3 regions of the Shewanella sp. SR44-4 genome follow, and region 2 is predicted to be linked to each of the others. Evidence: predicted binding sites of a transcription regulator. Region 2 holds the regulator's gene; each other region holds the start of a gene.
What was found. Region 2 encodes NrdR, which represses ribonucleotide reductase genes. Its sites were predicted from a motif close to AAACACNANATNTNGTGTTT; they were not measured.
Positions count from the first base shown of each region.

Region 1: the regulator NrdR is predicted to act here: its motif matches at 2,585-2,604, upstream of nrdA (class 1a ribonucleoside-diphosphate reductase subunit alpha).
Region 3: the regulator NrdR is predicted to act here: its motif matches at 1,903-1,922, upstream of nrdD (anaerobic ribonucleoside-triphosphate reductase).

Region 1 covers NZ_JACJDU010000003.1:174,583-178,806, reverse strand. The annotation lists gene nrdB (class Ia ribonucleoside-diphosphate reductase subunit beta) at 1-18, opposite strand, end outside; gene nrdA (class 1a ribonucleoside-diphosphate reductase subunit alpha) at 91-2,379, opposite strand; gene H5125_RS02960 (HAD family hydrolase) at 2,973-3,635, opposite strand; gene ubiG (bifunctional 2-polyprenyl-6-hydroxyphenol methylase/3-demethylubiquinol 3-O-methyltransferase UbiG) at 3,759-4,224, opposite strand, start outside.
Region 2 covers NZ_JACJDU010000005.1:87,994-92,217, forward strand. The annotation lists gene ettA (energy-dependent translational throttle protein EttA) at 1-891, opposite strand, end outside; gene glyA (serine hydroxymethyltransferase) at 1,153-2,406, shown strand; gene nrdR (transcriptional regulator NrdR) at 2,521-2,970, shown strand; gene ribD (bifunctional diaminohydroxyphosphoribosylaminopyrimidine deaminase/5-amino-6-(5-phosphoribosylamino)uracil reductase RibD) at 3,035-4,180, shown strand.
Region 3 covers NZ_JACJDU010000021.1:40,195-44,418, reverse strand. The annotation lists gene nrdD (anaerobic ribonucleoside-triphosphate reductase) at 1-1,887, opposite strand, end outside; gene rssA (patatin-like phospholipase RssA) at 2,539-3,483, opposite strand; gene H5125_RS11650 (DEAD/DEAH box helicase) at 3,667-4,224, shown strand, end outside.

The sequences.
Region 1 (4,224 bases), on a different contig from region 2:
AAATGTTGAGTAAGCCATTATTTAGGTGTCCTGAAAACGCATTTTTCAAAAAGCGGGGAAGGCCCCCGCTAAATATACATAAAGTGATGATTAGATCTTACACGCACCGCCACCACAACCATCGTCTTCTTCTTCGACAGCAATAATGTCGTCAAACTGATCAGAAGCACCGTCACGAGTATTATGATAATACAATGTTTTAATGCCCAGTTTGTAGACGCTTAACAAGTCTTTTAACAATGTTTGCATCGGTACACGACCGCCTTCAAAACGGCTTGGGTCATAATTGGTGTTAGCCGAAATAGCTTGGTCGATAAACTTCTGCATTAAACCAACAAGTTGGATGTAACCATCGTTGTTTGGCATATTCCACAGCAGTTCATACTTATCTTTCAGTAATTCAAAATCAGGAACGACTTGCTTTAACTGACCATCTTTACTGGCTTTAACGCTAATTAAACCGCGTGGAGGCTCGATACCATTAGTCGCATTTGAAATTTGCGATGAGGTTTCAGACGGCATTAGCGCAGACAAAGTTGAGTTACGTAAACCGTACTGCTTAATGTCGCTACGTAAGCTTTCCCAGTCCATGTGCAATGGCTCGTCACAAATCTTGTCTAAATCACGCTTGTAGGTGTCGATAGGTAAAATACCTTTCGAATAAGTTGTCTCGTGGAATAACGGACATGCACCTTGCTCTTTTGCTAAGTTCATCGACGCTTTCAGTAAATAAAACTGAATCGCTTCAAAGGTTTTGTGAGTTAAGTTATTAGCTGAACCGTCTGAATACTTTTTACCGTTTTTAGCTAAATAGTTAGCAAAGTTAATCACCCCAATACCTAAGGTACGACGGTTCATTGAACTCGTTTGCGCAGCTTTAATTGGGTAATCTTGGTAATCAAGTAAGTTATCTAGCGCACGAACAGCTAAATCAGCTAATGGTTCAAGCTCTGATAAATCTTTAATTGCGCCTAAGTTAAGTGCTGACAAGGTACACAACGCGATTTCACCGTCTGGATCATCGATGTTTTTAAGTGGCTTAGTCGGTAAAGCAATTTCTAAACATAAGTTAGATTGCTTAATTGGCGCAACTTTAGAGTCAAACGGGCTGTGAGTATTACAGTGATCGACGTTTTGAATGTAGATACGGCCAGTAGAAGCACGTTCTTGCATCATCAATGAAAACAGTTCAACCGCTTTAATTTGTTTTTTGCGGACATTGCTGTCTTGTTCATACTGAAGGTATAAACGTTCAAACTCAACTTGGTCTTCAAAGAATGCATCGTAAAGACCAGGCACGTCTGATGGGCTGAATAGACTGATATATTCGCCCTTAATCAAACGTTGGTACATTAATTTGTTTAACTGCACACCGTAGTCAAGATGACGTACACGGTTGTCGTCAACACCACGGTTGTTTTTTAGTACTAATAGCGATTCAACTTCTAGATGCCATAAAGGATAGAAAAGAGTTGCTGCACCGCCACGTACGCCGCCTTGAGAACACGACTTCACCGCAGTTTGGAAATACTTATAAAATGGTAAACAACCGGTGTGGAATGCTTCGCCGCCACGAATAGGGCTACCAAGGGCACGAATACGACCCGCATTAATACCAATACCAGCACGTTGGCTAACGTATTTAACGATAGACGATGCAGTCGCATTGATTGAATCTAAGCTGTCATCACACTCAATCAATACACATGAGCTGAACTGACGTGTAGGGGTACGCACACCGGCCATGATTGGTGTTGGTAAAGAAATCTTAAACAGAGACGTCGCGTCATAGAAGTCTTTAATGTACTTCAAACGAATTTCTTTTGGGTAACGGGCAAACAAACATGCAGCGACTAATATGTATAAAAACTGGGCGCTTTCGTACACTTCATGGGTGACACGGTTTTGAACCAGGTATTTACCTTCAAGTTGCTTTACCGCGGCATAAGAGAAGTTCAAATCGCGCCAATGATCGATATAGGTGTCGAGAGTGTCCAATTCTTCACGGCTGTAGTCAGCCATGATATGCATGTCATATTTACCCAGTTCAACTAATTTGGTGACATGGTCATATAACGTTGGTGGTTCAAATTGACCAAACGCTTTTTTACGTAAGTGGAACACCGCTAAGCGGGCAGCCACAAATTGGTAGTCAGGTGACTCTGGAGAGATCAAGTCAGCCGCAGCTTTAATGATCGTTTCATGAATGGCTTCTGTTGGAATGCCATCAAAAAACTGCAGATGAGATCGAAGTTCTACTTCAGATACTGAGACGTTTTTTAATCCCTTGGCTGCCCAAGTGATCACGCGATGAATTTTATCTAAATCGATAGATTCACGTTCGCCACTGCGTTTAGTGACTGTCATATTGCTATTCATTGAAGAGAGGCCTTGGTTCTATATCTAATCATGTGATCTGTTGTTGGATGCAGTGCTGCTTGATTCGATCCGAACCAGTTACAAAACAATTCCATGTTAAAACAATCAACCTGATGTACTCACAACGTGGTAGTTAAACACCAGTACGTTCAGTTAGCCACTACATCCTTTGGAACGTCGTGGAGTAGTGTTTTGATTGTCAGCCACACACAAGATATGGTGTTATTTAAAATCTAAGATACAAGATAGTGAGGTTTGAGGTTTATTGCAAGCCACAATTTCATTAACTTCTTGTGGATAACTTGAGGATAAACGGCAGGGTTAGTGACAACTAACCCTAGAGCCCAAATTCATAAAGAGTTTTTGATAAATGATATTTTTTAATCCATCAAATGATAAAAATTTGATCGCTAAAATAAACAGCGATCAAAAAAAATGGACCGTTTATTGGTTGATCTTTTGTTGGTTTTGATCGGGTAGAAATTGATGACTGTTAACTGTACATTTAAGCTTAATAAGACCCGTTAAACTTCACTCATGCTTTGTTCATTTACCCAAAAATTAACCCGCTAAACCGATGTCGAACATTGTCATTAATCAGTGAAAAACTGTTTAAGTGAGGCTCCGTGTTGAAATTGTTTGCCTGCTGGCCATGTGTCAGGTTTGTCTGTCGCAGATAAATAACCCCATAACGCAACGCCGCCTAACATACTGGCATTGTGGGCGGCGACTAAGTCACGTTCAGCGTCACCTAGATATAAGATACTTTGAGGAGCAATGGCAATTTGTTGTGCTGCTAACAGCATTGGTGCGGTATGAGGTTTAGAGTGACGAGTGCTATCACCACTGATCATGGTTTTCAATTTATGAGTTAAACCAAGCTTTTCCACTAATGGCCTGGCAAATCGAGCCGGCTTATTGGTCACTACGCCATAAGGAATCGATCGGGCATCAAATAAGGATAATAGTTCGGGTAAGTCAGCGAATAAACGGCTGTTGTCACCATTGATACGGGCATAATGCTGAAGTAGTGCTTGCTGGATGGTAATTTGTACTTGTTCATCGGCATCTGGAATGGCCGTTTTAACTAAATATAAGCTGCCATGTGATGCCGCATGGCGCATCAAGTCAAGCGGTTGGACGTTAAAACCGGCTTCATCCAAGCTGAGATTCAATGCCTGTACTAAATCTGGTGCGGTATCGGCTAAGGTACCGTCTAAATCGAACAGCACTCCTTTTATATCTTGTTTATGCAAGGGCTAGCTCCTAACGAGAGAAAATAACAATAGACAGTGCAAGCCCTTTATAGCGTTATTGGCACAACATAACGCTATTGTGGTGCATTCACATTGAAATGTTGAAAAGAATCACCTGGATGATTAATCAATTTTTTGAGTGGCTATCATATAATTTACATCGACACTTTTAGTGTACTTAAACACACCCGACAATGGATTGTAGGTAATTCCCAGCGCATCTTTACACAATAAGTCAGTGTTATCGACCAATGCCATCAGTTCCGATGGGCGAATAAACTTGCTGTGATCGTGAGTACCAACTGGCAGCATTTTTAATAAATACTCTGCGCCGATAATCGTCTTTAAATACGACATCATATTACGGTTTATGGTTGAGAAAAACACAAAACCATTTGGTTTAACCATGTCACAACAGGCTTGAATAACCGATTGGGGATCGGGTACATGTTCGAGCATTTCCATGCAAGTGACCACATCATAATATTCGCGGTGGTTATCGCGATGTGCTTCGGCTGTTGTTTTGAGGTAATTAACCGTAACACCAGACTCTAAAGCATGTAGTTTTGCCACTTCAAGTGGTGCGTTG
Region 2 (4,224 bases):
CAATTCTTCAAAGCGAGCCATACGGGCTTTACCTTTTGATTGACGACCTTTAGCACCTTGGCGTACCCACTCTAATTCTTTAGCAATGGTTTTTTGGCGGGCGCTTTCTGTGGACGATTCTTGGGACAAGCGCGCATCCTTTTGTTCAAGCCAAGATGAATAGTTACCTTCCCATGGAATACCTTCACCGCGGTCGAGTTCTAAAATCCAGCCAGCAGCATTATCTAAGAAGTAACGATCGTGGGTAATCGCCACCACAGTGCCGTTATATTCTTGTAAAAAGTGCTCTAACCACGCCACTGATTCTGCATCCAAATGGTTGGTTGGTTCGTCGAGTAATAGCATTTCTGGTTTTTCAAGCAATAAGCGACAAATGGCCACTCGGCGACGTTCACCACCAGAGAGTACGGCAATTTTCTCATCCCAATCGGGCAGACGTAATGCGTTAGCTGCACGTTCAAGAATATGATCAAGATTATGCGCATCTTGAGATTGGATGATGGCTTCTAATTCGCCTTGCTCTTTTGCAAGTGCGTCGAAGTCTGCATCGGGCTCAGCATAAGCAGAATAGACCTCGTCTAAGCGTATTAGTGCATTTTTAGCTTCGCTTAGGGCTTCTTCGACGGCTTCGCGCACAGTTTGTTGTTCGTTTAAGCGCGGCTCCTGCGGTAAGTAGCCAATTTTTAACCCAGGCATTGGGCGTGCTTCACCTTCAATTTCGGTATCTATTCCCGCCATGATGCGCAGCAATGTTGATTTACCTGAACCGTTTAACCCGAGCACACCAATCTTAGCGCCAGGAAAGAAGCTTAACGAAATGTCTTTTAATATTTGCTTTTTGGGTGGGACAATTTTACCCACACGAAGCATGCTGTATACAAATTGAGCCATAATTATACTGTCTAATTGTCAACAAAGATGGTGATAATTCTACTGTATTATGTGCTGAACTCAACAGGCAATTGTGTGATTTTATCTAGCGTGCTTTTTAGACTCAATTCGCTAAACAATCTGCTAGCTTGGTGTTATCAACATGAATCGTTTTGTATTCAGAACACAGTGAATTTCATGTTGTTTGTACTGTAAATCATTATCGTTGCAGAGTAGAATACCGCGCAACCCTACTATATAGATAATGATGTTGGAGCTACCATGTTGAAGAAAGCGATGAATATTGCGGATTATGATCCAGAATTATTTAAAGCCATTGAAGATGAAACTTGTCGTCAAGAAGAACACATTGAATTGATTGCATCTGAAAACTATACCAGTCCACGTGTGATGGAAGCGCAAGGTTCTCAGTTAACTAACAAGTATGCTGAAGGTTATCCAGGCAAGCGTTATTATGGTGGGTGCGAATACGTTGATGTTGTTGAAACATTGGCTATTGAACGCGCAAAAGAATTATTTGGTGCAACTTATGCCAACGTACAGCCTCATTCAGGCTCACAAGCAAACAGCGCAGTGTTTATGGCGTTGTTACAACCGGGTGATACTGTTTTAGGGATGAACCTTGCTCATGGTGGTCATTTGACCCATGGTTCACCAGTGAATTTTTCAGGCAAGCTTTATAACATCATTCCTTACGGTATCGATGAAGCTGGCAAAATTGATTATGACGAAATGGAACGTTTAGCCATTGAGCATAAGCCTAAGATGATGATCGGCGGGTTCTCTGCATTTTCAGGCATAGTCGATTGGGCTAAAATGCGTGAGATTGCTGATAAAGTTGGTGCTTATTTGCTTGTTGATATGGCTCACGTTGCAGGCTTAGTGGCTGCAGATGTTTATCCAACGCCAGTCCCACATGCACATGTGGTTACCTCAACAACTCATAAAACATTAGCGGGTCCGCGTGGCGGGATTATTATTTCTGCTGCCGATGATGAAGTGTTGTATAAAAAGTTGAACTCAGCGGTATTCCCTGGTGGCCAAGGTGGCCCTTTAATGCATGTAATCGCAGGTAAAGCGGTTGCATTTAAAGAGGCATTAGAGCCAGAGTTTAAAGTATATCAACAGCAAGTGGTTAAAAACGCTAAAGCTATGGTTGAAGTATTTTTAGCTCGCGGTTACAAAATTGTTTCTGGCGGTACAGAAAACCATTTAATGTTGGTTGATTTAATTGGTCGTGATTTAACCGGTAAAGAAGCAGATGCTGCATTGGGCAATGCCAACATTACCGTCAACAAAAACTCAGTACCTGATGATCCACGTTCACCGTTTGTCACCTCTGGTGTTCGTATTGGAACGCCAGCAATTACTCGTCGTGGTTTTAAAGAAGCAGAAGCGAAAGAATTGACCGGTTGGATTTGTGACATTCTTGATGATGCATCTAACGCCGAAGTGGCTGAACGAGTGAAAGGTCAAGTGTTGGCATTATGTGCCCGATTCCCTGTATACGGTTAATCGTCACTTGATGCCTGTTGAAAAGGTTTAGGTTAACCTTGCTCAACAAATAGGATAAACTTTAATGGCCGCTAATTGTTAGCGGCCATTTTGTTTTTTTCTGCAGGAGGTTCAATGCATTGCCCTTTTTGTAGCGCGACCGATACCAAAGTTATAGATTCTCGATTAGTGGCTGATGGTCACCAAGTACGTCGCCGCCGGGAATGTACCGAATGTCATGAACGTTTCACCACGTTTGAAGGCGCAGAATTAGTCATGCCTAGAGTCATCAAACGTGACGGCACTCGACAACCATTCGATGAAGAAAAATTGCGTGGCGGCATGCTACGTGCGGTCGAAAAACGCCCGGTCTCAATTGATGAAATTGAACAAGCATTGACTAAAATCAAATCAACACTGCGCGCGACAGGTGAGCGTGAGGTGAATTCTGAAATGATTGGTAATCTGATGATGGAACAGTTGATGAGCCTTGATAAAGTGGCATATATCCGCTTTGCATCGGTTTATCGCGCATTTGAAGATGTATCCCAATTTGGTGAAGCCATTGCTAAATTGCAAAAGTAATGCTGCTTAATAATATCTGTTTTAATGGTTTTAATGGCATTTAAGCAATAAGAGATTATCTCCCATGTCTAACTGGTCTACCTTTGACACCCAAATGATGAGCCGTGCCATCGCGCTTGCCGAGAAAGGCCGTTATACCACTCGGCCAAATCCTTGTGTTGGTTGTGTCATTGTTTATCAGAATAAGATTATTGGTGAGGGTTATCATCAACGTGCTGGCCAAGGACATGCCGAAGTTAATGCGCTGAAAATGGTGCATGATAATGGCTTGTCTGCTGAAGGTGCCACGGCGTATGTCACTCTTGAACCTTGCAGTCATTATGGCCGCACACCACCTTGTGCTTTAGGCTTAATTAATGCCAAAGTTGCCAGAGTTGTGGTATCGGTGACCGATGCAAATCCACAAGTGTCTGGTCGCGGTATAACCCTGTTACGTGAGGCTGGTATTAACGTTGATGTTGGATTGCTCAGCGAACAAGCCTATGACCTTAATCTGGGTTTTATGAAGCGGATGAAAACAGGACTTCCTTGGATAACGGTAAAGATAGCAGCCAGTTTAGATGGTAAAACGGCTCTGTCTAATGGCGTGTCGAAGTGGATTACTGGCAGTGCAGCAAGAGCTGATGTGCAAAAATACCGCGCTAGTCATTGTGCATTAATCACTGGTGTTGAAACCATTCTTGTCGATGACCCAAGCCTTAATGTGCGCTATGAGGCGTTAGGTGAGTTAACCACTCGCCATACAAAAGATGAAATCTTCCAACCTCTAAGGGTTGTGCTCGACAGTCGCGCAAGATTAACAGCAACACAGCAATTATTTTCAATTCAAAGTCCTATTTTACTGGTTTCTGGCTGTAATTATCCCGAAAGCACCAAAGCTGCATTTCCCGATCACGTATCATTTCTTCAGTTAACGTGTGACTCGTCAGGCAGAATCCCATTGTTAGCTTTGCTAACATATTTAGGTCAGCATACTAATTCTGTTTTAGTTGAAGCCGGTGCTACCTTAGCCGGAGCATTTGTCGCCCAAGGGCTCGTTGATGATATTGTGCTTTACCAGGCGCCTAAACTATTAGGTAGCCACGGACGTAATATGTTGCAGTTACCTAATTACAGTACAATGGAGCAAACGCCGGCACTGCAATTAATTGATGAACGCAACGTTGGACAAGATAAGCGTTATATCCTCAGATATAATCAACCCTATTAATGTGCGTGTTGTTCAGTCCAAAACCTGAGCAACAGCAAAGTTTA
Region 3 (4,224 bases), on a different contig from region 2:
GCTATAACTGTAATCCCAAACGTTTTCGAGCGCTTCAATATTGTGCTGCATGTTGGGATATTCGCCGTAACAAATAAACCCACCATTAGCGATCGCTGGATAAGGTTGTTCAAAATCAATCTTATCAAAAGGATTTACTTTCTTTTCGACATCTAAGTGAAAACTATTGGTGTAATAGCCTTTGTCGGTCACACCTGCCACTACGCCAAACTGGGTAGTATCAAGCTGACAAAAACGGCTGCATAAATTTTCACTTGGGGTACTGTATAAACTAAAGCCATAACCTGTTTGTTGTTTCCAAGACTCAGTGGCTTGCTTTAAATGACTAATAATGGCGACAGCTTTATCACGTAATTGTGTGTTATCAAACACATGTTCAGCATTGCTATATAAAGCATTAATGGTTTCGTGAAGACCAATAAACCCTAACGAAATTGATGCCCGGCCATTTTTAAAGATTTCGCTCACATCATCATCCGCATTTAGGCGCACACCACAGGCGCCTTCCATATAAAGGATTGGTGCCACTCGTGCTTTGACTCCGGCTAAACGGGCAATACGCGTTTCTAAGGCTTTGCGGGCAATTAACAAACGCTCATCGAGTATTTGATAAAAACGCTGTTCATCTTTACCTGCTTCCAACGCTATACGCGGTAAATTAAGACTGACAACACCTAGATTATTGCGGCCTTCATGGACCAATTGACCATTTTCTTCATAGGCGCCCAAAAATGAGCGACATCCCATTGGGGTTTTAAACGAACCGGTGACTTTCACGACTTGATCATAATTGAGAATATCTGGGTACATGCGCATACTTGAACACGTTAAGGCCATCTTTTTGATATCGTAATTAACATCAGTCGCTTTATGATTCACGCCATCTTTAATGGCAAACACCAATTTTGGAAAGACTGCTGTTTTACGATTTTTACCTAAACCCGCCATACGTACAGTTAACATCGATTGCTGAATTAAACGCGACTCCCACGACACGCCTAAACCAAAACCAAATGTGACAAATGGCGTTTGGCCATTAGCGGTATGCAAGGTATTCACTTCATATTCAAGTGACTGGAATGCGTCATGACACTCTTTTTCGGTTTGCGTCATGGCATAACCTTCTACGTCAGCCACTTGCCATTTTTTAGCGACGCTAAGGTGCTTTTGGTAACTGATTTGCACAAACTCAGCTAACACTTCGTCGATACGGTTAATCGTGGTACCACCATAAATATGGCTCGCGACCTGGGCAATAATTTGCGCCGTAACAGCAGTGGCAGTTGAGATAGACTTAGGCGGTTCTATTTCAGCATTACCCATTTTAAAACCATGCGTTAACATGCCGGCTAAATCAATTAGCATGCAGTTAAACATCGGGAAAAAAGGCGCATAATCTAAGTCGTGATAGTGAATTTCGCCTTTTTCATGGGCGGCGACCACATCTTTTGGCAGTAAATGGGTTTTGGCATAATGCTTGGCCACAATGCCCGCTAATAAGTCTCGCTGGGTCGGGATGACTTTGGCATCTTTATTGGCATTTTCGTTTAAAATCGCACTATCCGATTGCTCAACTAAACCGCGAATAGCACAATTTAATTTACTCTGGGTTTCACGGTGTTTATCTCTATCGTGACGGTACTCAATGTAATGACGCGCCACCGACTTAAACGGGCCCGACATTAATAAATTTTCAACTGCATCTTGTAGTTCGTGAATATCAACTTCGGTCTTCACAGCCATTTGCTGCTCTACCGTCTGCGCTAACTGCTGTGCATATTGATGGTCGGCTATACCTGCAGACTCCATTGCTGCCACAACAGCCTCTTTGATTCGACATCCATCAAACGCAGTTCGGCATCCATCCCTTTTCACTACTACAAGCATACAACCATCCTTTACAAGCACTATATATAGCGCTTTAATACACGCACAACACAAGATAGAGTGTATTAGACACATTTACGCGGAGTAATACCTTGATCCAGATCATAATTGTCGGCAGTACTTAATATTGAAAAAACACTTGCTATCAACGATAGATATTGTAGGAATAGCAACTAATTTTGACAGGCTAATACAAGGGGATAAAATCGACATAATTTAGCGATTTGGGATGCTTTGCTGAATCGATAATCTGATGTGCAAACGCCATAAGGGTTGTATTTGACAACTTAAAATGGTGCTGAATGACGGTATTAAGTCATTGATCGAACCTTAAATGGCTAGATCAACAACATAAATAACGTACCCACTGTATCTAATGACTCGGTAGTTATCGTTAGATAATTGCGGGTAGACCATTGCGGATAGATCATTGCGGGCAAGTCACTACTAGATAATGACTAAAACACCATGAGTTAACTATGAGAGAGTGAATAATCTTATCAACTACATCAGACTGCGCAGGTTAGACAATGCCCTAGTTGAATAACAAACGCGGATTTAATGACAAATACCGATAAAATAGCAAATATTCACACAGCGGCAATCAACGGGTGTATTTATCATAAACACACCACTATATTCGATACTGCTTCAACATTTCTTTAAGGTCGCTTCGATTAAATGTTTAATATCACTTACAGCCTGCTCACCTGCTTTAATCGCTTCTTTAGCGCGATGAAACTCCATGGTGCCAATATCACCCACATCAGGTACGATGCAAATATCAGGTGGCTCGCCCATTAGGCGTGAACGTTTATGGCGTTGTTCTAAAATATCCATCGATTGTGACATCACCGCCAGCATACCCGGATGGGATTTTGAACTTCCTAAAGAGAATTTATCGGTTAAGCCATTCATATAATCTTTGCCTTTACCCCATAGGTCCATAAAGCCAGATTCAAGCTCGCGCTTTTCATCAATAGGTTCAGACTTAGTGGCTTTGCGGCTTTTTACTTGCTCTGGGATTAAGTGCATTTGGCCACGACGATGGCCATTTAAATCCACCGCAATAACCACATCAACGCCCATAGAGCGAGCTAATGATACCGGCACAGGATTCACTACCGCACCGTCCACAACCCAGCGATGCCCTTGCTGTACTGGGGGTAAAAAGCCCGGCATTGAACATGAAGCCCTAACCGCATGGCGTAAGTCACCTTCTTTAAACCAAATCTCTTGCCCAGAATATAAATCTGTCGCGACTGCAGCAAAGGGACGATTCAGCTGTTCAATGTTAAGGTCGCCAATACGATTAGCCAATACATCAAATACTTTTTCACCACTGATAAGTCCGCCTTTTCGCCAGCCTAAATCCATTAACCCGAGTACATCCCAACTTGAAAATCCACTCACCCAGGTTTCAAGTTCACCCAAATGATTATTGGCATAGGCAGCACCCACTAATGCCCCTACCGAACAACCTGCCACTTTGTCAGGATAAATATCTAACTTGGCTAAACCATTCAATACCCCAATATGTGCCCAACCTTTAGCGGCTCCACTGCCTAGCGCTAATCCCACGGTGAGCTTTGTCATCTTTCGTTCCTTCCATGCTCGGTATTCAATTTTACGATACGCCCGCCTGAATCGTCCAATAGCGACGTCGAACTCAGGCCATAATATAAAGCTAAAAAATAGCATAACTAAAGCGACTCTTGTTGGCTATAGCAAGGTGAAACAGCTATAATCGTCGGCTATCATTTTTTAGGGGATTTACCTTTGCAATTTACCGATTTTTCGTTGGACAAGCGCCTGCTTGACAGTCTAAAGCACCTTGGCATTTCTACGCCTACCGATGTTCAAGCGCAAGCACTTCCCATTGCCTTATCAGGTAAAGATTTAATGGCATCGTCTAAAACCGGCTCAGGTAAAACCTTAGCGTTTTTATTGCCCGCAATGCAACGCGTGATATCCACTAGAGCATTGTCGAAAAAAGATCCTCGGGTACTTATCTTGTTACCGACTCGTGAATTAGCCCAGCAAGTTTATGGCCAATTACGTTTATTAGTCGCCAATACCCAATATAAAGCCATTAGCGTACTCGGCGGTGAGAACTTTAACGACCAAGCCAAAGCATTGGCCAGAGATCCACATTTCATTGTTGCTACACCGGGACGTATTGCGGATCACTTACAACAGCGCCACTTATATTTAAATGGCTTAGAATTACTGGTTCTTGACGAAGCTGACCGTATGCTCGATTTAGGTTTTGCGCCACAGCTAAAAGCCATTAATGATGCCGCTGATCATAAGCGTCGCCAAACGTTAATGTTTTCA